One region of the Streptomyces sp. NPDC001568 genome, then DNA from elsewhere that is predicted to be linked to it. Evidence: riboswitches for the same ligand, from Rfam matches in the RefSeq annotation. Region 1 holds a riboswitch; each other region holds the start of a gene.
The links. Region 1 has a riboswitch for cobalamin ahead of ACFY0I_RS10475 (CoA-acylating methylmalonate-semialdehyde dehydrogenase). Riboswitches for the same ligand answer to the same signal wherever they lie in the genome.

Region 1 (7,817 bases):
CCCTGGTGGCTTTGCTCGTGGGCCCCTCCGCCTCGTTCATCACTGGCCGATCCGTCCACGTCGACGGTGGCCGGCTGCTGCACTGAGACCGTCAACAAGCAAGGAGACAGAGCGAAATGATCGAACGAGTCCGTGCCGTCCTCGTCACCGCTGACGACACGATGCTGGTCATCCGTCGCACCAAGCCCGGCATCCCGGTGTACTGGGTCCTGCCCGGTGGTGGTGTCGAAGCCAGTGACGAGTCTCGAGAGGCCGCCCTTCACCGGGAGATCCATGAGGAGATCGCGGGGAAGGCCGACATCATCCGCCTCCTCCACACGATGGAGTCCGAGGAGGAGCGTCAGTTCTTCTATCTCGCCCGCATCGCGACCTGGTCCTTCGAGGACCGCTCCGGGCCCGAGTTCAGTGCCGAGGGTCGCGGCGAGTACGCGCTGGAGGAGATCCCGCTGACCGTGGAGGGGCTCGACGGCATCAACCTCAAGCCCGAGGAGATCGCCCACGTCCTCAGGGGCTCCATCGGCGCCGGCACCCTTCGGGCAGAGGCTGCGAAGTAGCTGTCCGTCTTTGTGGATGTGCCGTCGGGACCAACGCCGAGGTGCGTCGGCCCCGACGGCGCCCACGGTGTGCCCGAGCTCTGCGTCCCTGGCCGGAGCCGCATCGCGCCGCGGTCCAGCTCGACGGTCAGCGCCGCGCTCGATCTGGTCCCGTGACTGTCCACGGGATCAGTGGAGTCGATCTTCTTCGGCCAGTGTGCCCGTCGTCGGAGTAGGCGGACGCATACAGGGGGAGTGATGATCGCGCGATGGGGGTGATCTCGGTCGCGCGGGCGGTTCTCCTGATGATCCTGCCCGCAGAGCTGCCTCTCGGGGAGGATCCGATGTCTGCACACCGTCCGTCCGTCCACTCCGCGTCGCGGAGGGCCGCGCTCTCCGCCACCGTCGCCCTGGCTTCCGCATGCGGCCTGGTCATCGCCTTACCCGGCCAGGCGTCGGCCGCCCCGTCGATCACCTGCACCGTCAACTTCGTCGAGGTGTCGGGGACGACGATCCACGGCACCAGCGGTGACGACACGATCCGCTGCGGGGAAGGCGTCGTGCGCGGTACGTCCGTCGAAGCCGGGGCCGGTAACGACACGATCATCGTCCTGGGCGAGACCTCGTCGGGCACCCCGAGCGGCAACGGCCAGATTGGCAACGACGGGACCATCGACGGCGGCCCCGGCAACGACACCATCTTCGTCAGGGGCGGCTCCGGCGACAACGGATACGTGACCGATCGCGGTGGCAACGGCGGGGACGGCAACAACCGGACCATCCTCGGCGGAGGCGGCATCGACCACATCACCGTCCTCGGCGGCGGCGGAGGCGAGGGAGGGATCAAGAGGGGAGACGGCGGCGCCGGCGGCATCGGCAACGACGGCAACATCACCGCCCAGGGCACCGTCATCGCCGGCGGCGGCCCCGGCGGCAGCGCGATGTCACCCGGCAACTGGGACGCCGACGGCGGGGCGGGCGGTGACGGCAGCAACAGCGAGATCTACCTGCTCGGCAGCCCGGACAACCGGGCGGTGATCAGCGGCGGGCCCGGCGGGAACGGCAGCGCCGCCGGCGAAGGCGGCAACGGAGGTCACGGCACCGACGGAGTCACCCAGGTCACCGGGACCGTGGACATCCGCGGCGGCGGGGGAGGCAGGGCCGGCCGCCAGGGCGAGGAAGGCGGCAACGGCGGCCACGGCAACAACGACCAGCTCGCCGTCACCGGCCCCACCCTTCCCGCCGGCACCCTCCTGGGAGGCAACGGCGGCCCCGGACGCCCCGGCGGCGCCGCCGGACTGGCCAACAACGGAGCCCTCACCGGCGACGTCACCGCCCTCGACGGCACCGTCGGCCCGACCCTCCCCTGACCCGGCCACACCCCCCGGTGGCGGCCGGACCAGTCGCCCCCACCACCAGCCCGCCCGGACACCGGCCACGGTCGAGGAACACGTTCTGCGACTACGGCGCGAACACCGCATCGGCCCCCTGCGGCTGGCCGCCCGCCGCGGGATCGCGCCCTCCACCGCCCACCGCAACCTGATTCGCCACGGCCTGCCGCCACTGGCCACCCTGGACCGCGCCACCGGCGTGCCGGTCCGCCGCTACGAACGGCAGCGACCGGCAGCGACCGGCATCCAAGGCCAAACACCCGCCAGCCGCGTCACCAACCTGCCCGGACGACACACCTGGGCCGGTGGCCTTGTCCGGCGCTGTGTCCGGTCAGCCCTGTACAGGTCGATGGACAGCCCCGAGGCCTGGCCGTTGACCTTGCCCCGAAGGTAGGCCGGATTGCGATATTTGGAGTACTTGCGACATGTCGTGATTGATAATCAGATATAACTACGCATACAACGTTCCTCGCAGCTCGAACTGGGACACTCCCTGATCGGGTCGTTCGAGGAGGATCCATGCAGCACTTCGCCGTCCGCGGGAATCCGCGTGGGGGGAGCGTCCGGGGGTACGTGTCGAAGCACGGCGTCCGGAAAGCATCGTGCGCGGTACTCGCTGCCGCAGCCGTTCTGACGCCGTCCGTCGCCCTGGCGGCTCCTGCCGCACCCGGCACGTACGCATACGTCGCCAACACGGGCCAGGACAAGGTCGAGGTGTTCGACACCGCCACCAACGCCCTCGTGACGAGCATCGACACCGGAGCGTTCAGCGGGCCCCTGCAGGTCGCCGCCACCCGAAACGGCAAGAAGGTGTACGTGACGGAGCGGGACTCGGGCGCCGTGTCGGCGATCGACGCTCTCACCAACACCGTGGTGGCCGAAATCCCCACGGGGAACGGCACTCCGGAGAGCGTGGCCATCTCGCCGGACGACAGTCGCGCCTATGTCACCGTGGAGGGGAACGGACTGGCCAACCGCGTGGTGGCGATCAACACCGCCACCAATGCCGTCGCGGGCACCCTCGAGACGGGGGCGGACACGCTCCCGAACGGGCTGGCGGTATCCCCGGACGGGAAACGCCTCTACGTCGCCTACCGGGGCGCAGGTGTGGTGGCAGTGATCGACTCCGCCACCATGACGGTCATCACGACGGTGGACGTCGGACCGAGCGCACCGCGGAAGGTGGCCATCTCGCCGAGCGGCGCACGTGTCTACGTCACCGAGAACACCTCGGGCGAGGTATCGGTCATCGACACCGCCACCAACACGGTCGTGGTGCCGATTCCGGTCAACCAGGGGCTGGACGGCGTGGAGGTCTCGCTGGACGGTAAGCGCGTCTACGTCGCCGACCGGAACAACGCCCGGGTGACGGTCATCGATGCCGCCACGAACAGCGTCGTCACTTCGATCCCCACCACCTTTGATCCCGCGGAAATGGCGGTCTCCCCCACCGGAGCCCGGCTGTACGTCAGCCACCCCAACGGCGCGCACGGGGTATCCGTCATCGACCTCGCCACCAACTCCGTCTCCGGGACCATCGACAGTCCCGAAGGCGCGCCCATCGGAATCGACCTGGGCTCGGTGCCGGGGACCTCGAAGGTGTCCTGCCCGGCCGGCAGCGTGCTGACGGGCGGCGGCTTCGGATCCACCGGTCCCGCACCGGACCAGCTCGTCAGCAGGCCGGTACCCGGCACCAACGACTGGGAGGTGAACGGGCAGAACAGGACCCGGGACGACGTCACCCTCACCCCGTACGCCGTCTGTGCCACGCCATGACGGCCTCGCGACGACCCGAAGGCGGTCGCCGACTGCCCACAGGCCCCGGGGCCACTTCCAGCGGACGATGATCAGGAGTACGTGCATGCCGTCTGAAAGCACAGCAGCAACCCGGCGGAGCGGTCCGCCACGCCGGACCGGATGGGTCGCCGGAGCCGTTGTCTCGCTCGCCCTCACGGGTGCCGGTTTCGCGGCGCCCGCAGCCGCCGCCACCCCGCAGGACCCGTCGGACGCGCAGTACCTGACGGTGTACCCGCCTCCGCAGCACGACGAATGCGCCGAGGAGCGGCCATGGGACGAGTCGTGCGAGTCCCACCCCGGAGAGCCTCCGTTTCCTCCCGGACCCCCCGGACCTCCCGGACCCCCCGGACCGGCTGGACCGGCTGGAGCCCCCGGTCCTCCGGGAGCCCAGGGCGCTCCGGGGGTCCCCGGCCCGGCCGGCACCCCGGGATCAGCCGGCCCCGCCGGACCCCAGGGAGCAGCCGGACCTGCGGGCCCTCCTGGTCCCCCCGGACGCGTTTTCACCCTCGTCATCACGGGCCAGCCGGTCTTGATCCCCGCGGCCCCGTAGCGGCACCGGGCCCCGCGCGGGCTGCCGCACCGCACGGCCGGCACGACCACGTGCTGCCGGCCGTGCGGCGCACCTGACGGCACGAAGCCACGGGCGGGAGCGGCTTTGCCGACAGGCACACGGAGCGGTTGCTGCGGACGGTCGGGCCGCTGGCGGGCGACGACCGTACCGAACCGTGACGTGAGCCGTCCGCGCCGTGCGTGTCAGCCGTGGCGCAGAGACCCCAGCAGGCCTTCCGGGAGGTACTCCGAGTGAGCGTCGGCCACCGCCGCCGGGTCGGCGGGCCGGTCGAGAGGAGGGTGTTCGGGCCGGCGCGGCAGCGACACGGGCTCGGCGCTTCCGCGTCGCCGGGCGACGTCCTCGCGCAGCTTCGGCAGCAGCGCGGAGAGAGTGTCACCGGGACACGCGGTGCTGTTGAAGTCCCGGTGCCCGTAGATCTCGGAGGCCGGCGCGTCGTACTGGCGGCACACCCGGGCGCACAGGTCGGCGAGGACGGAGACTTGCGCCGGCGGAGGCTGAGCCTCTTGTCGGTCCCACCGACCATGTGCGGGCGGTGTCGGTGTTCCCTCCGCTACCTGTGACAGAGGCCGCGGTTTGGAGATCTGCGGAAGGAACCCTGACCAGCGCGGCTTCCAGGTCCAGCCCAAACGGTGGGCGGTGGAGCGCACCTTCTCGTGGCTCACGCCGGCCGGCTCCGAGGCGATCAACCGGACATCCCGTCCGAGTGGGGGGATGTCCTTCCAGGCCTCCGTATTCCTGGTGAGCACGGCGACAAAGAGGTACCGCCTCCGCCTCCGCCTTCGTCGGCCCCGCCCTCTCCGCCTCCTCACCCGAGTCGGAAGGCCTCCGCCGCCGTCACCGGCTCGCCCGCCCGGACCCCGTGCAGTACGTGCGCCAGCACCTCCGCGCCGCGCACGACGCGGGGACCGGGCCGGTTGAAGTACGCCGGCCCGTCCAGCACCCACACCTCGCCGGACCGCACCGCCGGCAGGTCCTCCCAGCCGGGCAGCGAGGTCAGCAGCTCCCGCTCGCGCAGGGTTCGCTGCGGATCGAAGCCGCAGGGCATGACCAGGACGACGTCCGGGCGGGCGGCCCGGACCGCCGCCCAGTCCATCGGCCGGGTGTGTTCGCCGGGGGCGGCGAGCAGCGCTTCGCCGCCCGCGTACCCGATCTGCTCGGGCACCCAGTGGCCGGCCGGCCAGAGCGGGTCGAGCCATTCGATCGCCACCACCCGGGGCCGCCGCCGCCCGGCCGTCCGCGCCCGTACGGTCTCCAGCCGGTCGGCGAGCGCCTCCCGCCGCTCCCGCGCGTGCTCCCGTACGCCGAGCAGCTCGCCCACCGTGACCAGGCAGTCCAGTACGTCGCCCAGCGTGCGCGGCTCCAGGCTGAGCACGCGGGGTCCACCGTCGAGCACGCGCACCGCCCGGGTGACCCCGGCGTAGGAGACGGCGCAGACGTCGCACAGGTCCTGGGTCAGGATCACGTCGGGGGCCAAAGCACCCAGTGCCCCGGTGTCGAGGGTGTAGAGCGAGGAGCCGCTGTGCGCGGCGCCGCCGACGGCGGCGGAGATCTCCCGGCTGCTCAGGGCGTCCGCCGAGAACTCGGCGGAGGTGACCACCGGCACGCCGGCCACGGCCCGTGGCGGCCAGTCGCATTCGTGCGTACGGCCCACCAGATCGGCGGTCAGGCCGAGCTCGGCGACGATGTCGGTGGCCGCGGGCAGCAGGGAGACGATGCGCATGACCCGACTGTAGGTCCCGCTCCGCAGGGCCCTTCACACCACCGCGCCGCGGCGGGGGTGGACTTACTAGGACGTCCAACTATATGTTCGTGACAAGCCCGCGGTGCAGGGAAGCCGGTGTGAATCCGGCGCGGTCCCGCCACTGTGACCGGGAAGTGCGTTCTTCAGCAGGTCAGGCCACTGACGGAATCCATCCGTCGGGAAGGTCGAAGAGCGCGCGATGATCCGGGAGCCAGGATACCGGCCGTGGGGTGTTCCGTGTTGTCCACGAGGATGGAGCAGACACGCATGGCACCGGTACGTGACCACGGCCCTGGTGATCCGGCGGAGTACCCGAACGGCGAGGCCCGGTCCTCGCGTTCGTGACTCGACGAGGGCCCCCGGTCCTCCCCTGTCCCGCGGCCGAACCCGCGGTGCGCGCACCCCGATCGGTGCCCACCGCCTCCGCGCCGCGCCTCCCTCGGATTCTCACCTGACGAGAGCAGGCTTCGATGGTCCGCGAACTCACCCATTTCATCGGCGGCAAGCACACCACCGGCACGTCCGGGCTCTTCGCCGACGTGTACGACCCCAACACCGGCGCGGTGCAGGCCAGGGTCCCCCTGGCCGGGCGCGCCGACACCGAGGCGGCGATCGCCAACGCCGAGGAGGCCCAGCTGGAGTGGGCGCAGTGGAACCCGCAGCGGCGCGCCCGCGTCCTGCTGCGCTTCCTCCAGCTGGTGGAGGGCGAACGGGACTCCCTCGCCCGGCTGTTGTCCTCCGAGCACGGCAAGACCGTCGCCGACGCACACGGCGATCTGCAACGCGGTCTGGAAGTCGTCGAGTTCGCCGCCGGTGTGCCGCACCTGCTCAAGGGCGAGTTCACCGACAACGCGGGTACCGGGATCGACGTGCACTCGCTGCGTTCCCCGCTGGGCGTGGTCGCCGGGATCACCCCCTTCAACTTCCCCGCGATGATTCCCCTTTGGCAGGCCGCGCCCGCCCTGGCCTGCGGAAACTCCTTCATCCTGAAGCCTTCCGAGCGGGACCCCTCCCTGCCGCTGCGGCTGGCCGAACTGTTCCTGGAGGCCGGACTGCCGCCCGGCGTGCTCAACGTGGTCAACGGCGGCAAGGAGGCCGTCGACACCCTTCTGGAGGACCCCCGCGTCCAGGCCCTGGGCTTCGTCGGGTCCACCCCGATCGCCGCGCACATCTACGCCACGGCCGCCGCGCACGGCAAGCGCGCCCAGTGCTTCGGCGGCGCCAAGAACCACATGATCATCATGCCGGACGCCGACCTCGACCAGGCCGTGGAGGCGCTCATCGGCGCGGGCTACGGTTCGGCCGGCGAGCGTTGCATGGCGATCGCCGTCGCCGTGCCCGTGGGCGAGGAGACCGCGAACGCCCTCGTGGCCAAGCTGACGGAACGCATCTCCACCCTGCGCGTGGGCCGTTCCGACGACCCCGAGGCCGACTTCGGACCGCTGGTCAGCCGGGACGCGCTCGACCGGGTCAACCGCTACGTCGGCATCGGAGCCACCGAGGGCGCCGAACTCGTCGTCGACGGACGCGGGTTCACCCTGTCCGGTCACGAGGACGGCTACTTCGCCGGCGCCACCCTCTTCGACCGGGTGACCCCGCAGATGCGGATCTACCGCGAGGAGATCTTCGGCCCGGTGCTCTCCGTCGTACGGGCCGCCGACTACGAGGAAGCCCTGCGGCTGCCCACCGAGCACCCGTACGGCAACGGCGTCGCGATCTTCACCCGCGACGGCGACACCGCACGCGACTTCACCCGGCGGGTGGGAGCGGGCATGGTCGGCGTC
Region 2 (7,817 bases), on a different contig from region 1:
GAGATCGACGGGCGGCCCGTGCCCGCCTCCCTCGTCGACTTCGGTCTGTACTTCTTCCACTGCGCGCAGCGGCAGATCGACGCCGGGTACGGCCCGTACTTCTACCTCCCGAAGTTGGAGAACCGCACCGAGGCGCGTCTGTGGAACGACATCTTCGTGTACGCCCAGGAACTGCTCGGCATCCCCCGCGGCACGGTCCGCGCCACCGTCCTCATCGAGACGATCACCGCGGCGTTCGAGATGGAGGAGATCCTCCACGAACTGCGCGAGCACAGCGCCGGCCTCAACGCGGGCCGCTGGGACTACCTGTTCAGCCTGATCAAGACCTTCGGCCACCGCACCGACTTCCAGCTGCCCGATCGGGCCGCGGTCACCATGACCGCCCCTTTCATGCGGGCCTACACCGAACTCCTCGTGCGCACCTGCCACCGGCGCGGCGCCCACGCCATCGGCGGCATGGCCGCCCACGTCCCGAGCAGGGAACCGGCCGCGAACACCGCCGCGTTCGCGAAGGTCCGGCTCGACAAGGAACGGGAGGCGGAGGACGGCTTCGACGGCTCCTGGGTCGCCCACCCCGGGCTGGTCCCCGTCTGCCGGGAGGTCTTCGACGACGTCCTCGGGCAGCGGCCGAACCAGCTGGAGCGCACCCGGGAGGACGTCGAGGCCACGGCCGCAGACCTGCTGTCCGTACGCCGGATCGCCGCCCCGCCGACCTCCGAGGGCATCCGCTCCAACGTGGCGGTGGCCCTGCGCTACTTCGACGCCTGGCTGCGCGGCAGCGGCGCCGTCGCCCTGCACGGGCTGATGGAGGACGCGGCCACCGCCGAGATCGCCCGCGTCCAGATCTGGCAGTGGCTGCGCCACGACCGGGTGGACCGGAACGCGGTCGTCGACCTCCTCGACGCCGAATGCGCGGCCCTGGAGGCCGAGGACCCGCAGGCGCTCGTCCTCGAAGCCCGGGAGGTCTTCGTGGACTGCGCGCTCTCGGTGCGGCTTCCGCTGTTCTTCACGCCCGAGGCCTACACCCGACACCTCGTCCGCCGTGTCCCCGCGCGGGTGAACGCGTGAACGCCCTGCCGCGGCCCGCCGACATCCACCGCGTCGGAGTCGTGGGCGGCGGCCGGATGGGAGCGGGCATCGCCGAGGTGTGCGCCCGCGCCGGCCTCGACACCGTCGTCGCCGAAGCGGACGCGGCCGCCGCCCGCGCCGCCGCTCAGCGCGTGGCCGTCTCCCTGGAACGCGCGGTCCGGCGCGGCAAGCTCGACCGACTCTCCGCCGAGGACGCCCTGGCCAGGCTCGTGTTCACCGGGGACCTGGAGGACCTCGGCGACCGGCAGCTCGTCATCGAGGCCGTCACCGAGGACCCCGAAGCCAAGACGGAGGTCTTCACGGCCCTCGACAAGATCGTCGCGGACCCGAAGGCGATCCTCGCCACGAACACGTCGGCCATCCCGATCATGCGGCTGGGCATGGCCACCGGACGGGCGGACAGGGTGGTGGGCCTGCACTTCTTCAACCCCGTCCCCGTCCTCCCGCTGGTCGAGGTCGTCTCCTCCCTCCACACGTCGGCGGACACCCTGGCCGCAGTGGAGACGTTCGCCCGTGACGTCCTCGGCAAGACCACGGTCCGCTCCCAGGACCGGGCGGGTTTCATCGTCAACGCGCTGCTGATCCCCTACCTGCTCTCGGCCATCCGGATGGCCGAATCCGGGTTCGCGAGCGCCGCCGACGTGGACGCCGGCATGGAGTTGGGCTGCGCCCACCCCATGGGCCCGCTCAAGCTCGCCGACCTGATCGGCCTGGACACCGTCGCCGCGATCGCGCAGTCGCTGTACGAGGAGTTCAAGGAACCGCTGTACGCCCCGCCCCCGCTGCTCCGGCGGATGGTTCAGGCGGGGCTGCTGGGCCGCAAGAGCGGCCGCGGGTTCCACCCGTACGGCCGGGTCTGAGGGGCCCGGCACGGCTCCGGGGCCGAGGGTGCGCCGGAGGTGCAGGAGAACGGTGGGGGTGCGGCGAGTGGTGTCGCCGCACCCCCAACGCGTCTCATTTCCCCGTCCGGCATGTGGAAAGCGGTGTTCATTCCCCGGTCACCGACCTAGTGTGGGCCTCGCAGCTGGTTCGCCCCGTCCGCCAGGCGGGATGCGTCGTAAGAGGGAACCCGGTGGGAATCCGGGACTGCCCCGCAGCGGTGAGTGGGAACGACCGGCGTCATACGCACTGGGACCGGACAACGGTTCTGGGAAGCGACGGCCAGTAGGTGCCCGCCGGGATACCGGCAGGCGTGCCCGCGAGTCCGAAGACCTGCCCGTTGCCCGAGCGCGATCGACCGCGCCCGGTTTCCCGGTGACCTCGTGGGCGGGTCGGCGTGCTCCAGGCGGATCCTCCCCGTCGCGTACTCGGACGTACGCGACCTTGGCGGTCCGCCCGTTCCGGCACCCTTCGCGCCTTCGGCCCCTCACCGGGTCCATGGAGACAAGCTCGCGAAGGAGAGTTCCGTGACCACCGAGTCCGCAGCCGCGGCAGTACAGGCCACTGTGTACGGGTACCCCCGCCAGGGTCAGAACCGCGAACTGAAGAAGGCGATCGAGGGCTACTGGAAGGGCCGCGTCGCAGCGGATGCCCTCCGGGAGACCGCCCGCGACCTGCGCCGGGCCAACTGGGCCCAGCTGGCCGAGGCAGGCATCACCGAGGTTGCGACCGGCGACTTCTCGTACTACGACCACGTCCTGGACACCACGGTCATGGTCGGCGCCATCCCCACCCGCCACCGGGCCGTCGTGGCGTCCGATTCCCTGGACGGCTACTTCGCCATGGCGCGCGGCACGCAGGACGTCGCCCCGCTGGAGATGACCAAGTGGTTCGACACCAACTACCACTACCTGGTTCCCGAACTCGGGCCCGACACCGTCTTCACGGCCGACTCCGCCCAGCAGGTCGCCGAGCTGAAGGAGGCCCTCACCCTCGGCCACCGCGCGCGCCCGGTCCTCGTCGGCCCGGTGACGTACCTCCTCCTCGCCAAGCCCGAGCCCGGCGTCGCCGCCGACTTCGAGCCGATCACCCTCCTGGACCGGCTGCTGCCCGTCTACGCCCGGGTGCTGGCGGAACTGCGCGCGGCCGGCGCCGAATGGGTCCAGCTCGACGAGCCGGCCCTGGTGCAGGACCGCACCCCGGCCGAGCTGAACGTCGCCACCCGTGCCTACCGGGAACTCGGCGCACTGACCGACCGCCCGAAGCTGCTGGTCGCCTCGTACTTCGACCGGCTCGGCGAGGCCCTGCCCGTCCTGGCCAAGGCTCCGGTGGAGGGCCTCGCCCTCGACTTCACCGACCGGGCCGCCGCCAACCTCGCCGACCTCGCCGCCGTCGGCGGCCTGCCCGGCAAGCGGCTGGTCGCGGGCGTGGTCAACGGGCGCAACATCTGGCTGAACGACTACCAGAAGTCGCTGAGCACGCTCGGCACCCTCCTCGGCCTGGCCGATCGGGTGGACGTCGCCGCCTCCTGCTCACTGCTGCACGTCCCGCTGGACGTCGGCGTCGAGCGCGACATCGATCCGCAGGTCCGACGGTGGCTGGCCTTCGCCCGGCAGAAGACGGCCGAGATCACGACGTTGGCCCGCGGCCTCGCCCAGGGCGCCGGAGCGATCACCGCCGAACTCGCCGCGAACCGGGCCGACCTGGCCTCCCGGGCCGCGTCCCCGATCACCCGCGACCCCGCGGTCCGGGCGCGAACGGAGGCGATCACCGATGCGGACGGTCGCCGCGCGCAGCCGTACGCCGAGCGCGCCGCCGCCCAGCGGGCCCACCTGGCACTGCCGCTCCTGCCGACGACGACCATCGGTTCCTTCCCGCAGACGGACGAACTGCGGGTGGCGCGCGCCGACCTGCGGGCCGGCCGGATCGACACCGCCGGGTACGAGGAGCGCATCGAGGAGGAGATCCGAGAGGTGCTCTCCTTCCAGGAGAAGACCGGCCTCGACGTCCTCGTGCACGGCGAACCCGAACGCAACGACATGGTCCAGTACTTCGCCGAGCAGCTGACGGGATACCTGGCGACCCAGCACGGCTGGGTCCAGTCGTACGGCACCCGCTACGTGCGGCCGCCGGTCCTGGCCGGGGACATCTCCCGTCCGGAGCCGATGACCGTGCGCTGGACGACGTACGCCCAGTCGCAGACGTCCAAGCCGGTCAAGGGCATGCTGACCGGCCCGGTCACCATGCTCGCCTGGTCCTTCGTCCGCGACGACCAGCCCCTCGGGGAGACCGCCCGCCAGGTCGGACTCGCCCTGCGCGACGAGGTCAACGACCTGGAGGCGGCCGGAACTTCGGTGATCCAGGTGGACGAGCCCGCCCTGCGCGAGACGCTGCCGCTGCGCGCGGACGGCCACGCCGACTACGTGGAGTGGGCAACGGAGTCCTTCCGCCTGACGACCTCGGGCGTGCGGCCCCAGACCCAGATCCACACCCACATGTGCTACGCGGAGTTCGGTGACATCGTCCAGGCCATCGACGACCTCGACGCCGACGTGATCAGCTTGGAGGCGGCCCGCTCCCACATGCAGGTCGCGACCGAGCTCGCCGAGCACGGATACCCGCGCGAGGCCGGCCCCGGCGTGTGGGACATCCACTCTCCGCGCGTCCCCTCGGCCGCGGAGGCGGCGGCCCTCCTGCGCAAGGGGCTGGAGGCCATCCCGGCCGAGCGGCTCTGGGTCAATCCCGACTGCGGTCTGAAGACCCGTGGTTGGGTCGAGACACGCGCTTCGCTGGAGAACCTCGTCGCAGCAGCTCGCGAGGTCCGCGCGGAGGCCGGTGACGTGACCGTCTGATCCGCGTTCGGGTCGGAACATCCGTGACCGGATGTTCCGGCCCGACGGCGTCGCCATCCGGCGGGCCGAGGACCTGCCCGTTCGTCCGCCGTCCTGACGCACTGGCGCGGGTGTGGCCACGACCTGAACAGCCGCGCCGTTTCGGGGATGTGGTGGCCGAGCTCGCGCGGTCACCATGGCGGTCCGTTGAGTCCCGCACCGGGGGCCCGGGCGGACTCCACGTGCCCAGGCCCTACCCGGCGAGTTCGCGCACCATCGCCATGTCGCTGAACGGAATGAGCTCCTCGCCGATGATCTGGTGCGGTTCGCTGCCCTTCCCGGCGATCAGGATGATGTCGTCCGGACCCGCTGCGGAAAGGGCGAAGCCGATCGCGAGTCGACGGTCGGTGAACCGTTCGAACGGTGTGCCGGTCGAGGCGAGGCCGGGGGCGATCTGGTCGAGGATCGCCTCGGGGTCCTCGGTGCGCGGATTGTCGGAGGTCAGGACGCACAGGTCGGAGAGGGTTCCGGCGATCTCGCCCATCTCGGCGCGTTTGGTGGTGTCGCGGTCCCCGCCGCATCCGAAGACGGTGATGACCCGACCGGTGGCGAAGCCCCGGATCGTGGTCAGGACGTTGCGCAGGGAGTCGGGGGAGTGGGCGTAGTCCACGATCACCGAGGTCTTGCCCGGGGTCTCGAAGCGTTCGAACCGGCCCGGGATCGGAGGCATCCGGTCGAGCGCCGCGACCAGCCCGGCCAGGTCGTGACCCAGGGTGTGGCAGGCCGCCACGGTGGCGAGCGCGTTGGCGACCGAGTACCGACCGGGCACGGGGATCGAGGCCGGGTAGGCGCGGCCGTCGTGGTGCAGGGTGAACCGGGTGCCCGAGGCGTCCATGTCGATGTCCGTCGCCCGGTAGTCGGCCTCGGCGTCGAGGGCGTACGTGGTCACCGCGTCGGGCATCAGCTCCCTGATCCCCGCCCCGACCGGGTCGTCGGCGTTGACCACCGCGCGCCGGCACAGGCCTTGGAACAGGCGCATTTTGGCGTCCCGGTAGTTCGCCATGGTTCCGTGGTCGTCGAGGTGATCCTGCGTCAGGTTGGTGAAGACCCCGACGTCGATGAAGGCGTGGTCCACCCGGTGGGTCAGCAGGGCCATGGAGGTGGCTTCCAGTACCACGCCGGCGACCCCGCGGTCCCGCATGCACCCGAGCAGGTACTGCAGGTCGGGTGCTTCCGGGGTGGTGAGGACCGACGGCGGCATCGGGATCAGCTCGTCGCCGATCCTGCTGCCGGCCGTCCCGATCACCCCGGTCCTCACCCCTTCGGCGATCCGCAGCACCGACTCGACCATGTACGAGACCGAGGTCTTCCCGTTCGTCCCGGTGATCGCCACCATGTCCATCCGTCGTCCCGGTTCACCGTGGTACCGGGAGGCGGTGATCGAGGCCGTCCTGCGGGTGTCCGCCACCCGCACCAGGCACACTCCGGACCCGGAAGCCCCGACCGCCGCGGGAAGGTCCGGTGGTCCGCCCTCCACGAGTACCGCCACCGCACCGCGCGCGATGGCGGCGCCGACGGACTCCGGTCCGCCCGCCCGGTGGCCGGGTACGGCGATGAACAGTGAGCCCGAGGTCACCTGGTGGGCGTCGAAGGTCATTCCCGCGGTGACCAGCACCTCGGTGTCACCCTTGAGCACTTCGTGGTCGTGCCCGGCCAGCATGTCGCTGAGCTTCACAGTTATTCCTTCGAATGCGGCGCGGCCCGGTCGCGCGGCCGTCGCCGGACGGCAGCGCCGGCGGCGTGCCGGAAGCTGCGGTGGTGACGTGGTACGGGCTGTGGCCGGCGGGGGCGTGACGGGTCACGTCCGGCAGGTGCAGTCCCTGTGGTGCGCTGGGGAGGGGGGAACGGACGCCGGGATCGCGCGGCCCGAGGTCGATGGAGCGGACGCGGCGTTCTCGCCGACGGCGCTCCGCACGGGCCGCGGGTTCGGGCCCCACCGGTCGGCGGAGCCTTTCCCCGGCGTGACCGGCCGAGCGGACATGGCCGAAAGGGCGCGGGAAACGGCCCTGCGGTACTTGGGGGAAAAGCAGCTAGCCGTGGCCGTGCAGCGCCCGGAGGCCGGACTGCGGCGCCTCGGCGGGGGAGGCGGAAGCCCGGCCCTGACGCGCCGGGCCGGCGGCCGGGTACGGTGCCGAGGCAGCCCGCGGGCTCTTCCTCACCACACCGTTGCGATTCATGGGCCGAGTGTACGGCCCCGGCGCCATGTCCCGCCCCGCGCCCGTTCTCCCCCGGGCCGGTACCGGGTGGGTGGCGCCCAGGGCCGGCTGGGGACCTTCACGCCACCGCGGCCGCGATCGCTCCGGGCCTCACGCCGTCCCGGCCCCGGGCCTCACGCCATCCTGATCGACTCCAAGATGCCGACCGCACCCTGACCCAGAAGGTCCTCCGCGACACACGCGCCCAGCTTCTCGGGGGCGTCGACCGGCCCCCTTCCCGACGCGGTGACCTGGCGACCTCGGCGAGCGTCGGGGTCACCCGATCCTGGTCGCCGCCTTCCAGGATGGTCTCCCGCTTGAACGTGACCTCGGGAAACCGCTCGGCGATCGGAGCGAGCCACTCCGCGACCTGGGCCCTGGCCGGCCTGCTCGCTCGGGAACCGATGCGCACCACGTCACCCATTCGATCCAACTCCTCGGAGCAGCAACCTTGTTGGCGACCCAACCCAGCGGCAGGAGAACCGTCCGGTTTCCGACAGGACGTCACCCAAGCGGGAATGCGGCGGCAGCCGAGCACGAAGCGTCACCGTCCATCGCGGGGGCGGTCCGGCCCGGAGGGCGGGTCGGGCCGGCCGGTGCCGCTTGCGGGGGGCGATGCGGGGTAGGCGCCCAGTCTCGGCGGTGGGTCCCCGCGCATGCCGGCCGGGCCCGGCTGTCGAGCGGGCTTGAACGGCTTGAACGGTACGTACGTCCGGACGAAAGGGACGCCCCATGAGCGAGAAGCAGCAGCACCGCAAGCCGA
Region 3 (7,817 bases), on a different contig from region 1:
CGACCTGGGTGGTGCTGCTCGAAGCGGCCTCCGAGGCCGACCGCAACGCGCTGGAGCAGCTGGCCTCGGACGCGGGCTTCGCCGCCGAGGACTGGTCCTCGTCGGTGCGGCTGCTGTGCCGGACGTGTTCGGAGAGCGCGATGCCGAGCGGCGAGGCCGCCGGCGACCACCTGGACCCGCACGACCACAGCGAGCCCGGTCACCCCGGCCCGCTGGGCCACCGTACGGCGGGCTCCGGCCCGCTGTGGGTGCCCGAGCGCGAATGCGGCATCGCCGCGCCGGCCGGCCTGGTGCGCGGGCTCCTCGACGGCTGGGTGGCCGACAGCCCGGACAGCCGGGAGTGGCGGGATCTCGAAGAAGTCTGCTGAGTACGGGCCGTAGGCTGTACCGGTCACATCGGTGGCTCGGGCGAATCTACGGAAGGCGTACGGCGGACATGGCGCAGCAGGAGAACCAGGTGGTCCCGGTCGACGACGAGGGCTGGGTCGTGGACACCGAGGACTGTGAGGCGCGCGAGCTCGCCCACCGCGAGCGGGGTACGTCGCGCCCGATCACGGTGGTCGGCAATCCGGTGCTGCACCGGGAGTGCAAGGACGTCACCGAGTTCGGCGAGGAGCTCGCGCAGCTCATCGACGACATGTTCGCCAGCCAGAAGACCGCCGAGGGCGTCGGCCTGGCCGCGAACCAGATCGGCGTGGACGCGAAGGTCTTCATCTACGACTGCCCCGACGACGACGGCAAGCGCCACACCGGTGTCGTCGTCAACCCGAAGCTCGTCGAGCTGCCGGCCGCGGGCCGCGTGCTGGACGACTCGAACGAGGGCTGCCTCTCCGTCCCGACCGCCTACGCCGCGCTGGCCCGCCCGGACTACGCCGAGGTGACCGGCCAGGACGCGCGGGGCAACCCGATCAAGGTCCGCGGCACCGGTTACTTCGCGCGCTGCCTCCAGCACGAGACCGACCACCTGTACGGGTACCTGTACATCGACCGGCTCTCCAAGCGGGACCGCAAGGACGCCCTGCGCCAGATGGAGGAGAACACCCCGCGCTACGAGGTCGTCCCGAACGACTGACGCGTCGGGGGTCCGGCCCCGCCCGCTACGCCGCCTGCGGACCCCGGAAGGCGCGGCGGAAGGCGTTCGGGGTGGTGCCCAGGGTGCGCAGGAAGTGGTGGCGCAGGGCCGCCGCGTTGCCGAAGCCGCTGCGGGTCGCGATGGAGTCCACCGTCTCGTCGGTGGACTCCAGCAGTTCCTGCGCGAGCAGGACCCGCTGGCGCAGCACCCACTGGTAGGGGGTGGTGCCGGTCTCCTGGAGGAAGCGGCGGGCGAAGGTCCGCGGGGACATGTGGGCCCGCTCCGCGAGGTGCTCGACGGTGATCTCGTCCTCCAGGTGCCGGGTCATCCACCCGATGACCTCGCCCACCGTGTCGCACGCCGTCCGCGGCAGTGGCCGCCGGACGTACTGGGCCTGCCCGCCGTCCCGGTGCGGGGGTACGACCATCCGCCGGGCGATGGCGTTGGCCACCTCGGCGCCGTGTTCCTGGCGGACCACGTGCAGGCAGGCGTCGATGCCCGAGGCGGTGCCGGCCCCGGTGATCACCGGGCCCTCGTCCACGTACAGCACGTCGGGGTCCACGCGCGCCTTCGGGAAGCGGCGGGCCAGCGCCGGGGCGTGCATCCAGTGCGTGGTGCAGCGCCGGCCGTCCAGCAGCCCGGCCGCGCCGAGCACGAAGGCCCCGCTGCACACGCTGAGCACCCGCGCGCCCCGGTCCACGCCCCGCCGCAGGGCGTCGAGGAACGGCTCGGGGTACTCCCGCACGGGTGCCTGCCGGTCGGCGGGCACGCAGATCAGGTCCGCCTCCTCCAGCCGCTCCAGGCCGTGCGCGGGTGCGATGGCGAAGCCGACGTCGGACATGGTCAGCGGACCTTCCTCGGCCGCGCACACGGCGAAGTCGTACACCGGCAGCCCCTGGGCGCCGCGGTCGATCCCGAAGACCTCGCAGAAGATCCCGAACTCGAAGGGGGCCACTCCGTCGACGAGGGCCACGGCCACGTTGGTCAGCATGACCTCAGTGTGGCAGTAATTCGTACTTGAGTGACAGTACTGCCACTGTTCGATCATGGCCGATCAGGCGGACAGTGGAGGTATGAGCACCTTCGTGAACTACCTCGTCGTCCTGGCCATCGCCGCGGTCCTGCTCGGGCCCAGCCTGTACGGGATGTGGCGCGACCGACGGATCGACCGGCAGCTGCGGGCCGTCGCGACCCGGCGGGTGTGGCTGCCGCGCCAACGGGCGGGCGGTCTCGCACCCCCTCCGCGCCGGCGGGGCATCCGCTTCGGCCTCGGCCGCCGGGGACGCATGGCCCACTGAGCCACGACCCCGACCCCCGAAACGCGAGGAGCCGGAACGCGGTTCGTTCGCGTTCCGGCTCCCGGCGCACACCCGCGCGGAGGGGGGACTAGAAGTCCTCGTCCAGGTCGACCGTGCCCTCGACCGCGACCTGGTAGGCCGACGGGCGGCGCTCGAAGAAGTTCGTCAGCTCCTGGACGCCCTGGAGCTCCATGAACGAGAACGGGTTCTGCGAGCCGTAGATCGGCGGGAACCCGAGGCGCACCAGACGCTGGTCCGCGACGCACTCCAGGTACTCGCGCATCGACTCGGTGTTCATGCCCGGCAGACCGTCGCCGCACAGGTCACGACCGAACTGCAGCTCCGCCTCCACGGCCTCCTTCAGCATGTCGACGACCTGCTGCTGGAGGGCGTCGTCGAAGAGCTCCGGCTCCTCCTTGCGGACGGTGTCCACGACCTCGAAGGCGAAGTTCATGTGCATGGTCTCGTCGCGGAACACCCAGTTGGTGCCCGTCGCCAGACCGTGCAGCAGACCCCGCGAACGGAACCAGTACACGTACGCGAAGGCACCGTAGAAGAACAGGCCCTCGATGCACGCCGCGAAGCAGATCAGGTTCAGCAGGAAGCGCCGGCGGTCCGCCTGCGTCTCCAGCTGGTCGATCTTCTCGACGGAGTCCATCCACTTGAAGCAGAACTGCGCCTTCTCGCGGATCGAGGGGATCTCCTCGACCGCGTCGAACGCGGCGGCGCGGTCGTCCGGGTCGGGCAGGTAGGTGTCGAGCAGCGTCAGGTAGAACTGGACGTGCACGGCCTCCTCGAACAGCTGGCGCGACAGGTACAGGCGCGCCTCCGGGGAGTTGATGTGCTTGTACAGCGTCAGCACGAGGTTGTTCGAGACGATCGAGTCGCCCGTCGCGAAGAACGCGACCAGCCGGCCGATCATGTGCTGCTCACCGGGCGTCAGCTTCGCGAGGTCCGCGACGTCCGAGTGGAGGTCGACCTCCTCGACGGTCCAGGTGTTCTTGATCGCGTCCCGGTAGCGCTCGTAGAAGTCCGGGTAGCGCATCGGGCGGAGCGTCAGCTCGAAGCCCGGGTCCAGCAGGTTCTTGTTGGTGGTGCTCATTACTGGCAGGCCTCGCACGATTCGGGGTTCTCAAGGGAGCAGGCCAGCGCCTCCGCGTCGGTCACGGCCTGCGGGAGCGCCGCGGGGGCGGCGGCCTGCGCGGCGCGGGCGATCTTCGTCGCCGGGCGCGAGCGCAGGTAGTACGTGGTCTTCAGGCCCTGCTTCCAGGCGTACGAGTACATCGAGCTGAGCTTGCCGATGGTCGGCGTCTCCAGGAACAGGTTCAGCGACTGCGACTGGTCGAGGAACGGCGTACGGGCCGCCGCCATGTCGATCAGGCCGCGCTGCGGGATCTCCCACGCCGTCCGGTACAGCTCGCGCACCTCGGCCGGGATCCAACCGAAGCCCTGCACGGAGCCGCTGGACTCGCGCAGCGCCTCGCGGGTCTGCGCGTCCCACACGCCGAGCTGCTTCAGCTCCTCCACCAGGTACGCGTTGACCTGGAGGAACTCGCCGCTGAGGGTCTCGCGCTTGAACAGGTTGGAGACCTGCGGCTCGATGCACTCGTACACGCCCGCGATCGAGGCGATCGTCGCCGTCGGCGCGATGGCGAGGAGCAGCGAGTTGCGCATGCCGGTCTTCGCGACGCGGGCGCGCAGGGCGTCCCAGCGCTCGGGCCAGTTCAGCTCGACGTCGTAGTGGTCCGGGTGCAGGACGCCGCGGGCGGTACGGGTCTTCTCCCAGGCCGGGAGCGGGCCGCTGCGCTCGGCGAGGTCGCAGGAGGCCTCGTACGCGGCCAGCATGATCCGCTCGGAGAGCTTCGTGGACAGGGCCTTCGCCTCGGGGGAGTCGAAGGGCACCTTCAGCTTGAAGAAGACGTCCTGGAGGCCCATCGCGCCCAGGCCCACCGGACGCCAGCGGGCGTTGGAGCGCCCGGCCTGCTCGGTCGGGTAGAAGTTGATGTCCACCACGCGGTCGAGGAAGGTCACGGCCGTGCGGACGGTCTCGTCCAGGCGCTCCCAATCGATCTCACCGTCCACCACGAAGGCGCCCATGTTGACCGAGCCGAGGTTGCAGACGGCCGTCTCGCCGTCGTCGGTGACCTCGATGATCTCGGTGCACAGGTTGGAGGAGTGGACGACCGAGCCAGGCTCGGCGGTCTGGTTCGCCGTGCGGTTGGAGGCGTCCTTGAAGGTCATCCAGCCCTGGCCGGTCTGCGCGAGGGTGCGCATCATCCGGCCGTACAGGTCGCGGGCGGGCATGGTCTTGCGGGCCAGACCGTCCGCCTCGGCCTTGCGGTAGGCGGCGTCGAACGCGTCGCCCCACAGGTCCACGAGCTCGGGGACGTCGGCCGGGGAGAACAGCGACCACTGGCCGTCGGAGTTCACACGGCGCATGAACTCGTCCGGCACCCAGTGGGCGAGGTTCAGGTTGTGCGTACGGCGCTGGTCCTCACCGGTGTTGTCGCGCAGCTCCAGGAACTCCTCGATGTCCGCGTGCCAGGTCTCCAGGTAGACGGCGGCGGCGCCCTTGCGCCGGCCGCCCTGGTTCACCGCGGCGACGGAGGCGTCGAGGGTCTTCAGGAACGGGACGATGCCGTTGGAGTGGCCGTTGGTGCCGCGGATCAGGGAGCCGCGGGCGCGGATGCGGGAGTACGACAGGCCGATGCCGCCGGCGTGCTTCGACAGGCGGGCGACCTGGTGGTAGCGGTCGTAGATCGAGTCCAACTCGTCGAGCGGGGAGTCCAGCAGGTAGCAGGAGGACATCTGCGGGTGCCGGGTGCCGGAGTTGAAGAGCGTGGGGGAGGACGGCAGGTAGTCGAGGCGGCTCATCAGCCGGTAGAGCGAGGCCACTTCCTCGACGGCCTGGACGCTCTCGTCCGCGGCGAGGCCGCAGGCCACGCGCAGCATGAAGTACTGAGGGGTCTCGATGACCTGGCGGGTGATCGGGTGGCGCAGCAGGTAGCGGCTGTGCAGGGTGCGCAGGCCGAAGAAGCCGAAGCGGTCGTCGGCGCCCTCGGTGAGGGCGTGCTCGACCAGGGAGTTCAGCCGGGCGGCGTGGGTCTCGACGAAATCGGCCGTGCGGTCGGCGATCAGGCCCTCGCGGTGGCCGACGGCGACGGACTCGGCGAAGGAGGTGGAGCCCTGGCCCGCGGCCTCGTCGGCGACGGCGAGGGTCAACAGCCGGGCGGCGAGCCGGGAGTACGCCGGGTCCTCGGAGATCAGACCGGCCGCGGCTTCGGTGGCCAGCCCGCGCAGTTCGGCCTCGTCGGCGACGGAGCTGCGACCCCGCAGGGCGGCGGCGGCGACCCGGCCGGGGTCGGTGTCGGGCAGATCGGCCGTGAGTTCGGTGAGGGTGCGCAGCAGTGCGGTCCCCGGGCCCTCGGGCGCGAGCGCGGCCTCGTTGGCGGACTGGGCGGACTCGGCGCGCGGTGCGGCGGGCGCGATGGTCACGGGGGGAGCTCTCCCTCACTCGGCCCGGTCTTCGACGGGGCGGGGAGAGCGGGCGCACGCGGGAAGACCACGCACCGGCCCGGACAGGGCAGGCGGTACGTGCACCGCGTGGCGTCCACCGGCCCAACCGCGAGGCCCGGACGTGTCGACACCCGGTTCGGTCGAGCCGGGCGCGCTGTCGGCAGGTCCTCGGACTTGCGGACGCACCAATGGGTGCACTTCATACCGTTGCGGGACAGTTCCGGATTCGCACCGGATTCCCCTGCGGCGACAGCAGGCATGAGCATACATGTGGGGGCGGCTCGTTGCGGTAGCCCCCACATGTTGTGTCGGGGTGGCTACTGCTCGGGTGCGTACAGCTCCAGGGCGTAGGTGATCAGGGGCACCGTGGGCAGCGGGGACCAGTCCCGCGTGGGGGTGCGGACGAAGCCCAGGCGGCCGTAGAGCCGGTGCGCGGCGGGGCTCTGCGGCTGGGTGGAGAGCACCAGCCGGGTCACTCCGGGCAGCGCCCTGGCCCGCTCGGCGCAGGCCCGTACGAGGGCCTCTCCGGCGCCCTTGCCCCGGCCGGCGGCGTCCACCGCGAGCATCCGGAACTCGGCCTCGCCGGGGCCGGCTATGTCGGCGAGCGGGCTGCCCGGAGGGGCGAACGTCACACCGCCCAGCAGCTGCCCGTCGAGCACGGCCACGAGGACCTCGCCGTGGTCGGCGCGGCCGGCGACGTCGCGCAGCACGCGCTCGTAGGAGCCGTCGGGATTCCCGTCGAGCAACCCGTCACCGAGGTAGGCCCGCGCGGTCACATCGCCCAACTCTTCGTACTCGGCGGGGAGTGCCGCCCTGATCGTCATGTCCATGCGTCGAGTGTGCGGGACGGATGGAGGGCGGGGGCGACCCGCGGACGCGGAAGGGCCCCGCCGGGGTGCGGCGGGGCCCTTCGCGCGGGCGGTCAGCAGCAGCGGAAGCCCTCGCGGGGGTCCGCCTCGCGGGCGTCGGTGCGGGCCCGCTCGAAGGCGCGCCGGGTCAGGACCCCGGCGTCCGGGTCGTGGGCCCGGGCGTGGGCGACGTAGCGGTCGTACGCCGCCTCGCCGGAGAACTCCCGTACGTAGTACCGGGCCTTCGTCAGCGCCCGGCGCAGTCCGCCCACCGCGCGCGCGGTGTTCACGCGACGGGCTCCTTGACCTTGCCGCCGCCGCTGTCGAGGCCGGCCGCCGCGAGCTCGGCCTTCTCCTCGGCCGTGGCGATGAGCCCCGCCGGCGCGACGATCTTCGACTCGGACCACGGGACCTCGGAGAGGCGGACCGACTCGGGGTGGGCGATCGCCCTGAAGCAGGTCCGGCCCGCGTCCACCAGCACGATGATGATGAGGACGGCGAACAGCACCGACAGGACGCCGTCGACCGTGGCGTTGGTGACCACGGTGTGCATCTCGTCCATGGTCTTGGCGGGCGGCAGCACCTTGTCGGCGTCGATGCCCGCCTGGTACTTGTCGCGCTGGGCGAAGAAGCCGACCTTGACGTCCTCGGAGAAGATCTTCTGGTAGCTGGCGGTGAGGGTGACGGCCACGTCCCACGCCAGCGGGACCCCGGTGACCCAGGCCCACTTCAGCCGCCCGGACTTGACCAGCAGGGTCGTGCAGACGGCCAGCGCGACCGCCGCGAGCAGCTGGTTCGCGATGCCGAACAGCGGGAACAGCTGGTTGATGCCGCCCAGCGGGTCCTTGACGCCGACCCACAGGAAGTAGCCCCAGCCACCGACGACGATGGCGCTCGCGAGCCACACGCCCGGCTTCCAGCTGACGTCCCGGAAGGACTTGTGCACGTTTCCGAGGGTGTCCTGGAGCATGAACCGGCCCACGCGGGTGCCCGCGTCGACCGTGGTCAGGATGAACAGGGCCTCGAACATGATGGCGAAGTGGTACCAGAACGCCTTCATGCCGGCGCCGCCTATGACGGCCG
Region 4 (7,817 bases), on a different contig from region 1:
CGACGACGTCCCCGTCATCGTCCAGGACGTCCGCTTCGACGGGACCCGCTTGGACCACGGCCACCAGCTGATGCGCAGCGCGGGCTTCCTCGGCGACCGCACGATGGTCAACGGCACCTTGGACCCCTACCTGGAGGTCAAGGACGAACTGGTGCGGCTGCGCCTGCTGAACGCCTCCACCGCCCGCGTGTACGACTTCGGCTTCGCCGACGGCCGCGAGGTCCACCGGATCGCCTCCGACGGCGGCCTCCTGGAGGCCCCGCACACCACCGACCGGATCCGGCTGTCCCCGGGGGAGCGCGCGGAGATCGTCGTACGGGTACGGCCCGGCGAACGGGCGGTGCTGCGCAGCTTCGAGACGGCCGTCGGCCCGGACTTCTGGAACCAGCGGTTCGGCGGCGGTGACGATTCCTTCGACGTACTGGAGCTGCGGGCGGCGGCCGTCCTGCGCCCCTCGCCCCCGCTGCCGCAGGCCCTCGCGCCCTCGGAACTGCCGACCGGGCAGGACGCGGCGCGCCACCGGTTCTTCGAGCTGAGGATGTCCGGCATCAACGGCCGGAAGATGGACATGGCACGGGTCGACGAGACGGTCACGCGCGGCACCTCGGAGGTGTGGACGGTGCGCAACGGCAACGGGATGCCGCACAACTTCCACGTCCACGACGTGCAGTTCCGCGTCCTCGACGTCAACGGCGCGGCCCCGCCGCCCTCGCTGCGCGGGCCGAAGGACACCGTTTTCGTACCCTCCGGAACGACGATGCGCCTCGCGATGCGCTTCGACGGGGCGGCCGACCCGGACACCCCGTACATGTACCACTGCCACCTGCTGTACCACGAGGACCAGGGGATGATGGGGCAGTTCGTGGTCGTGGAGCCGGGCGGAGCCGCGGGCACCCCGCAGGGGGCCCCGCACGGCGCGGGCGCGCACGGTCACCGACCCTGACCGCGGGGCTCACAGCACGACGAAAACCACGGCCGCCGCCCCCATGAGGGCGGCGGCGAGGTGCATGGCGGAGTGGCCGTGGTCGCCGTACCAGAGCTGGCGGGCGAGGCCGCCCAGAGCGGCCAGGACGGTGATGACGCCGATCTGGGCGAGCAGGGTGACGGCCGTGAACGGGGCCAGGAGCAGGAGTAACGAGTTCAGCCAGAAGGGCGTGGCGCCGGTCCAGCCCCGCCACTCCCAGATCGCGGTATGCATGTCCCGGCTCCCACCCTCAACACCCTCGGCACGCGCACTCTCCGCCCCGTCGCACCAACCGCACCACGGGAGTCACGCGTGACTTCCTCAACTCGTTGGCTGTACAGCCTCCTTGGGAGCGGCGGCGGGGGCAATAGCGCGGTCGACCAGAAAAGCGAAGGCCAGGCCGAAAGTGGCCCACAGGGTGGTCTGGATGGCGAGCGAGGCCAGCCTGAACTCCCAGATCAACGCGGCCGGGAAGCCCTCCGGGACCTCGTTGATCCCGGGCAGCAGGACGTACGCCAGGGCGACGGCGGCGACGAAGGCGAGCGAACCGACCACCGAGGCGTTCCAGTTGCCGAGCCGGGGTGCCAGGCGCCGCCCCAGGAGCAGCGCGCCCGCCGCGAGGAGCGCGCTCAGGGCGATCATCAGCAGGTAGAGCGCGGTGCGTCGGGCGGCGGTGTCGGGGTCCCCGACGGCCGGCGGGTTGGCGGGGTACTTGAGGAACGGCACCAGCGTCACGGTGACGAAGAGGGCGCCGGTGACCAGGGCGGCCGTGGCCCGGGGGCCGAAGCGGCCGATGCGGCCGAGAGCGAAGCAGAAGACGAGCGCGGCGATGCCGCCGAGTGCGACGGCGAACAGCAGGACGCCGGTGCCCAGGCCCGCCGTGGCCTGCAGGGCCCGGCTGACCGGCGGCTCGTCGCCGTGGTCGTGGCCCACGGCGGCGCCCGCCTCCTCGATGGCGATCGCCGCGTCCACCTTGGACTCACCGAGGAGGTAGGCGACGAGGAAGGCGGCGACTCCGGCGAGCAGGCCGGCGAGCATGCCCCGGACGAGCAGGACACGGGGGGAGACGATGTTCACTTGGGTTCCCTTGCGCGGGTGCGGACGACGCGGAAGCCGGCGACGCGGGTGGGGGCGACGCGGAAGCCGGCGACGCGGGTGGGGGCGACGCGGAAGCCGGCGACGCGGAAGCGGACGGCGCCGGTGCGGGCGAGCGGTCGGCGGGGCTCAGTGGCAGGGGAAGCCGAGGAGGTGGCGCCCGTCGTGCAGCCATTCGTGGATCGTCTCGCCCTCGAAGAGGGCGGTGGCGCCCTGCTCGACGCCGACGAAGTACAGCAGCACCAGGGTCAGTACGCCCGCGAAGACGGCCCAGGGCGCCAGCGCGGAGAGGGAGATCGGGGTGATGGCGGCGGGAGCCGTCGTGGGCACGGCGGAGTGGGCCATGGCAGAACCTCCTGGGGAACACGCGTCCCGGTCAGTGGTGCTCGCGACGAAGGCGGCGGGTCTGACTTCCCCTTCCGGCGTGCGGGAGGGGTTCACAGTGGCGCGACCGTGCCGGAATTTCACCGTGCTTCCGTCGTACCTTCGTCATGTCGTCCGAGAACGTACCGCGCGGGTGGCTCGAACGCCACGGCGCGCGCACCCCGCCCCACGCCCCGCCCGCGAGCCCTACGCTCCCCCCATGTCGTCCGTACGCCTGCACCTGACCACCCCGCCGCTCGACCCCGACGCCCGCCGGGCCCGGTTCGGGTACGGGGACCCCTGCCCCGGCCACGCGGGCCTGGCCGGACCCGCGACCGGCGCGTGGGCGGGCCGCACCCTGGACGAGGTCGCCGCCGAGGACCCGCAGGCCGTCCGCCGCTGGTTGACCGACCCGCAGTACGCCCCTCCGGGCGGCGGGGAGTCGGTGGCCGCGCTGATCGCCCGTACGGGCGATCACCTGGCCGCCCTGGCCCCCGGGACGCACCGCGCGGTGGTCGCTCAGGCCGTCGTACGGGCGGTCGTGGTGGCGGCGCTGGACCTGCCGCCGGCCACCTTCTGGCGCCTCGACGTACGACCGGAGACGGTCACCACCCTCAGCGGTCGCGCGGGCCGCTGGAACCTGCTGCTGGGCGCGCCGGAGGCGGAGCCGCCGGACGCGGAGCCCACGTAGGACGGCGCCCCGGCCCGCGGCGGCGCCCCGGCCCGGGACAGCACGACGGCCCGGACCCCGCGACGCGGTCCGGGCCGTTGCGACGGCACTGCCCGGTCGACGACCCGGCCGGCCGGATGACCTAGGCGACGATCCAGTCGGACGTCGCGATCACCGGCTGCACCCCGTCACGGTGGATGGTGCCCTCGATGAGGCCGTACATCCGGTCCGCCGCGAAGTAGACCTCGTTGTCGTTCTTGAGGCCGAAGGGCTCCAGGTCGACGAGGAAGTGGTGCTTGTTGGGGAGGTTCAGCCGGACCTCGTTGACCTTCGGGCAGTTGTCGAGCACCCGCTCGGCCATCTGGTTCAGCGTCTGCTGGAGCGAGTACGAGTAGGTCTCGGCGAAGGCTTCCAGCATGTGCTTGCGGACCTTCTTGTACGACCGGTCCCAGTCGTACTCCGGGTCGTCGGCGGCCAGTGCGGAGTGCGCCCAGCGCGAGGTGACCTTGGTCGCCAGGATGCGGTCGTACGCCTCCTGGAGGGTCGTGTACTTGTCCTTGATGTAGCCGTGGAACTCGGAGTTCGTCGAGTTCATCACCGTCAGGTCCTTGAGGCCCGAGATGACCTGGAGACCGGTGGTCTCGCTGTAGGTGATCTGCGCGGTGCGCACTTCCTGGCCCTTGAGGACGAAGGAGTGCTGCTCCTTGCGCGTCGGGACCGGGATCCGCTCCCAGGCGTACTCCTCGATGCGGATCTGAGCCCCGCGGATCGGCTGCTGCGAGGAGACGAAGTGCTTGGCGAGCAGGATGCCGAAGGCCTCGGGGGAGGCGATGCCGTGCTCCTTGCCGAAGGCGTACACCGTGTTCTTGGTGGTGTCGGTCGGCAGGCAGTTGGCGTTGTCGCCGGTGAGGTGGACGTCGCGGAACTCACCCTGGAGCGCGACCGAGACGTTGAGGTCGCGGATCTCGTGCCAGGAACCGTCGCTGCCCTTGCGGGTGACCTTGACGATGCGGTTCTCGGCCTTGCCGTACTGGTTCTGCGCCAGGACGTGCTTGCTCATGCTGTCTTCCTTCGGGTCTCGGGAACACGGAGTCCGGTTTTCTGGATCCCGTACGCCCGGCGTCCAGCGCCCGCCCGTTGAAGGACGTCCCGCTCCCCGCCGTTCGGCCCCGAGGGGCCGCCCCGGGACTGACGTGCATCCCGGTCCGTAGGTGCTCGGGCCCGCAATGTGTCGCTCGTTGCGGTTCCTGCACGGATTGCAGCATGTGTACGACGGTTCAACCACCGTACGGATCATCCGAACACCAGCACCCACGGATTGGGCGACCCTACAATTTCGCAGGTCAGGCGGTGTGCGCGTCGGCCACGGTCAGCGCCTCGTCGAGGATCGCGAGGCCCTTCGCCACGTCCTGGGCGGAGATGTTGCAGGGCGGGGCGATGTGGATGCGGTTGCCGGCGATCAGCGGCCACAGGCCGCCCTTCTTGCAGGCCGCCCCGAACGCCGTCATCGGAGCGTTGTCGCCGCCGGAGGCGTTGTACGGGACCAGCGGCTCGCGCGTCTCCCGGTCGCGGACGAGTTCCAGGGCCCAGAAGGTGCCCGCGCCCCGGACCTCGCCGACCGACGGGTGTCGCTCGGCCAACGCCCGCAGGCCCGGACCCAGCAGCTCCGAGCCGGTCCGGGCGGACTGCTCGACGATGCCCTCCTCGACCATCGTGTTGACCGTGGCGACGGCTGCGGCGCAGGCCAGGACGTGTCCCGAGTAGGTCAGACCGCCCGGGTAGGGCCGGCGGGCGAAGGTCTCGGCGATGGCGGCGGAGATGGCCACCCCGCCGAGCGGCACGTAGCCGCTGGTGATGCCCTTGGCGAAGCAGAGCAGGTCGGGGGTGACGTCCCAGTGGTCGGCGGCGAACCACTTGCCGGTCCGCCCGAAGCCGACCATGATCTCGTCGAGGATGAACACGATCCCGTAGCGGTCGCAGAGCGCGCGGACGCCCGCGAGGTAGCCGGGCGGGGGGACGAGCACGCCGGGAGCGCCGCCGACGGTCTCCAGGATGATCGCGGCGATCGACTGCGGGCCCTCGAAGACGATGGTGTCCTCCAGGTGGCGCAGGGCGCGCTCGCTCTCCTCGGTCTCGTTCGCCGAGTGGAACGGCGAGCGGTACAGGAAGGGCCCCCAGAAGTGCACGACTCCGGCGGTCGCGCTGTCGTTGCCGAAGCGGCGGGCATCGCCGGTCAGGTTGATCGCGGTGGAGGTGGCGCCGTGGTAGGAGCGGTACGCGGACAGCACCTTGGGCCGGCCGGTGTGCAGCCGGGCCATCCGTACGGCGTTCTCGACCGCCTCGGCGCCCGCGTTCGTGAAGAAGATCTTGTCGAGGTCGCCGGGTGTGCGCTCGGCGATCAGCCGGGCCGCCTCCGAGCGGACGTCCACGGCGAAGCCGGGGGCGACGGTGCACAGCTTGCCGGCCTGCTCGGCGATGGCGGCGGCCACCTTGGGGTGCTGGTAGCCGATGTTGGTGTAGACGAGCGCACTGGAGAAGTCGAGGTAGCGGTTGCCCTGGTAGTCCCAGAAGTAGGAGCCCTCGGCCCCGGCCACGGCGAGCGGGTCGATGAGATCCTGCGCCGACCAGGAGTGGAAGACGTGCTTCCGGTCGGCGTCTTTCACGGTGGCGAGAGCGTCGGCTTCTGCGTTCATATATCGAGGGTAGTTGTCCAGGATGTGGACCCGGGGTCGACCGGGCCCGGCGCGGACGGAGAACGGCGACGCCTCGGCCGGGCTCGCCCCGGCGCCCGGCCCGGGTGCCGGCCTCCGGGCCCGTCATCGGGCCGTCCGCGTGTCCTGTTCGTACCGACTTGGGGCTCGTTTCGGGTCGCCATTTCTGCCGTGGGCCGGTACGCCGTATGTTCCGGACGTGTCCAGGTGGGGGAAAGAATGGGATTGTCCGAGGCAGGGCCGGGTAGGTGCGGCGCCGAGGGGCAGGGCGGAGACGGGAGAGCCTGTGGCTGAGCAGACGCGGAGGCTCGTCCTGGGCGGCGCGACGACCGGGGTGGTCACCCGATGCCGGGACTTCACCCGGCGCGCACTGGACGACTGGTTGTGGCCGCCGCACGCGGAGGAGACGGAGGACGCGCTCCTCCTGGTGTCCGAGGCCGTCACGAACGCCTGCCTGCACGCGGGCGGACCGCGCGAGCTGGTCCTGCGCCACGCCCCGGGGCGCCTGCGGGTCGAGGTCAGCGACGGCAACCCCGAGCCGCCGAGCCCCCGACCCGCCAGTGGCCGCTCGCGGCCCGGCGGGCACGGGCTCGTGCTGCTGGGGCGGCTCGCGAAGGGATGGGGCTGGGAGCCCTCGGCGGACGGCCGCGGCGGCAAGACGGTCTGGCTGGAGGTCGCGGCCCCCGAGGCGTAGCCGTGAGGGGCGGCTGCCCGGCCGGGCAGCCGCCCCTCACGGCATCTCGGGGTCATCTCGGGGTGGTCGGGGTCTCAGGCGTCCGTGAGGAGGCCGGAGCGCAGGCGGCTCAGAGTGCGGTTCAGCAGCCGGGAGACGTGCATCTGGGACAACCCCAGGCGGGCGCCGATCTCGGACTGCGTGAGTTCCTGCCCGAACCTCAGCGTCAGCAGCGCGCGCTCCCGCTCGGGCAGGCCGGCCAGGATCGGCTTGAGGGACTCCAGGCACTCGATGGTGTCGTAGGCGGCCTCCTCCTCGCCGAGCGAGGCCCGCTCGGCGACCGGGTCGCGGTCGGTGTCCTCGGGCGCCGGCGCGTCCAGCGAGCGGGCGGAGTAGGCGCGGGCCGCCTTCTGGCCCTCCGAGAACTCCTCCGGCGTGACGTGCAGCTGCTCGGCCATCTCGGCGTCCGTGGGTTCACGGCCGAGGTCCTGTTCGAGCGCGTCGTGCGCCTTCGCGGAGTCGATGCGCAGCTCCTGGAGCCGGCGGGGGACCTTCACCGCCCAGCTCGTGTCCCGGAAGAACCGCTTGATCTCGCCGGTGATCGTCGGCATCGCGAAGGTGGTGAATTCGACCCCGCGGTCGGGATCGAACCGGTTGATGGCCTTGATCAGCCCGATCGTGCCGACCTGGATGATGTCCTCCATCGGCTCGCTGCGGCCGCGGAAGCGTCGGGCGGCGTACTTGACGAGGCTGAGGTTCAGCTCGACGAGGGTGTTGCGCACGTACGAGTACTCGGACGTCCCCTCTTGCAGCGTGGCCAACCTGCGGAACAGGGCCACCGAGAGGGACCGGGCCTCGTGCGTGGCGACGTCGGTGAGGTCGGTGTGGTCCATCGCTCTGCGCTCCTCCGAGGGCGTTGACCCCGGGCCGGGCCCGGGGTCGTACTCGGTTGCTATCCAGGTGGATATACCCGGATCAAACGCCACATATCCGCATGTTTTTTCGAACATGGGCGCCGTTTCACGTGAAACACGCGTCTGACCAGCGAAGGAACCCGACCGGCGACCGCTTCACACCGGATCGGCCACCGCCTCGGCGTAGAGCCGGAAGAGGCGCGGCCCGTCGGGCGCCGCCGCGGACCGGAGCCGGGACCAGGCCGCTGCCGCCGCAGTGCGGGCGGCCGCTCCGGGCCAGGGGCGGGGCAGCAGCTCGGGGGGCAGCAGCGGATCCGGGCCCATGGCCTCGGCGAAGGCCGCCGCCAGGGTGACGGCGTGGGCGAGGTCGTCGCCCGGGCCCTCGGCGAGGGCGCGCAGGGTCTCGTACCGCCGCGCGATCGCGTCC

Region 2: linked by a shared signal. The riboswitch ahead of metE (5-methyltetrahydropteroyltriglutamate--homocysteine S-methyltransferase) and the one ahead of ACFY0I_RS10475 (CoA-acylating methylmalonate-semialdehyde dehydrogenase) in region 1 are both predicted to bind cobalamin.
Region 3: linked by a shared signal. The riboswitch ahead of ACFY0I_RS02665 (ribonucleoside-diphosphate reductase subunit alpha) and the one ahead of ACFY0I_RS10475 (CoA-acylating methylmalonate-semialdehyde dehydrogenase) in region 1 are both predicted to bind cobalamin.
Region 4: linked by a shared signal. The riboswitch ahead of ACFY0I_RS06465 (CbtB-domain containing protein) and the one ahead of ACFY0I_RS10475 (CoA-acylating methylmalonate-semialdehyde dehydrogenase) in region 1 are both predicted to bind cobalamin.

The regions. Positions count from the first base shown of each region.
Region 1 is NZ_JBIAVF010000005.1:16,003-23,819, forward strand. It holds gene ACFY0I_RS10440 (SDR family oxidoreductase) at 1-86, shown strand, start outside; gene ACFY0I_RS10445 (NUDIX domain-containing protein) at 117-554, shown strand; gene ACFY0I_RS10450 (hypothetical protein) at 878-1,903, shown strand; partial or broken gene ACFY0I_RS10455 (IS481 family transposase) at 1,929-2,156, shown strand; gene ACFY0I_RS10460 (beta-propeller fold lactonase family protein) at 2,444-3,700, shown strand; gene ACFY0I_RS10465 (N-acetylmuramoyl-L-alanine amidase) at 4,475-5,101, opposite strand; gene ACFY0I_RS10470 (cobalamin-binding protein) at 5,098-6,012, opposite strand; cobalamin riboswitch at 6,097-6,276, shown strand; gene ACFY0I_RS10475 (CoA-acylating methylmalonate-semialdehyde dehydrogenase) at 6,504-7,817, shown strand, end outside.
Region 2 is NZ_JBIAVF010000021.1:74,157-81,973, forward strand. It holds gene aceB (malate synthase A) at 1-1,068, shown strand, start outside; gene ACFY0I_RS32380 (3-hydroxybutyryl-CoA dehydrogenase) at 1,065-1,949, shown strand; cobalamin riboswitch at 2,098-2,324, shown strand; gene metE (5-methyltetrahydropteroyltriglutamate--homocysteine S-methyltransferase) at 2,496-4,820, shown strand; gene ACFY0I_RS32390 (UDP-N-acetylmuramoyl-L-alanyl-D-glutamate--2,6-diaminopimelate ligase) at 5,053-6,534, opposite strand; gene ACFY0I_RS32395 (hypothetical protein) at 7,787-7,817, shown strand, end outside.
Region 3 is NZ_JBIAVF010000001.1:555,868-563,684, forward strand. It holds gene ACFY0I_RS02640 (tetratricopeptide repeat protein) at 1-368, shown strand, start outside; gene def (peptide deformylase) at 437-1,072, shown strand; gene ACFY0I_RS02650 (helix-turn-helix domain-containing protein) at 1,098-2,063, opposite strand; gene ACFY0I_RS02655 (hypothetical protein) at 2,146-2,370, shown strand; gene ACFY0I_RS02660 (ribonucleotide-diphosphate reductase subunit beta) at 2,459-3,472, opposite strand; gene ACFY0I_RS02665 (ribonucleoside-diphosphate reductase subunit alpha) at 3,472-5,865, opposite strand; cobalamin riboswitch at 6,028-6,159, opposite strand; gene ACFY0I_RS02670 (GNAT family N-acetyltransferase) at 6,204-6,716, opposite strand; gene ACFY0I_RS02675 (CstA-like transporter-associated (seleno)protein) at 6,809-7,006, opposite strand; gene ACFY0I_RS02680 (carbon starvation CstA family protein) at 7,021-7,817, opposite strand, start outside.
Region 4 is NZ_JBIAVF010000003.1:140,774-148,590, reverse strand. It holds gene ACFY0I_RS06480 (multicopper oxidase family protein) at 1-943, shown strand, start outside; gene ACFY0I_RS06475 (hypothetical protein) at 953-1,198, opposite strand; gene ACFY0I_RS06470 (CbtA family protein) at 1,286-2,041, opposite strand; gene ACFY0I_RS06465 (CbtB-domain containing protein) at 2,189-2,404, opposite strand; cobalamin riboswitch at 2,441-2,588, opposite strand; gene ACFY0I_RS06460 (histidine phosphatase family protein) at 2,643-3,113, shown strand; gene pucL (factor-independent urate hydroxylase) at 3,235-4,152, opposite strand; gene ACFY0I_RS06450 (aspartate aminotransferase family protein) at 4,436-5,785, opposite strand; gene ACFY0I_RS06445 (ATP-binding protein) at 6,090-6,497, shown strand; gene ACFY0I_RS06440 (RNA polymerase sigma factor SigF) at 6,572-7,486, opposite strand; gene ACFY0I_RS06435 (PaaX family transcriptional regulator C-terminal domain-containing protein) at 7,547-7,817, opposite strand, start outside.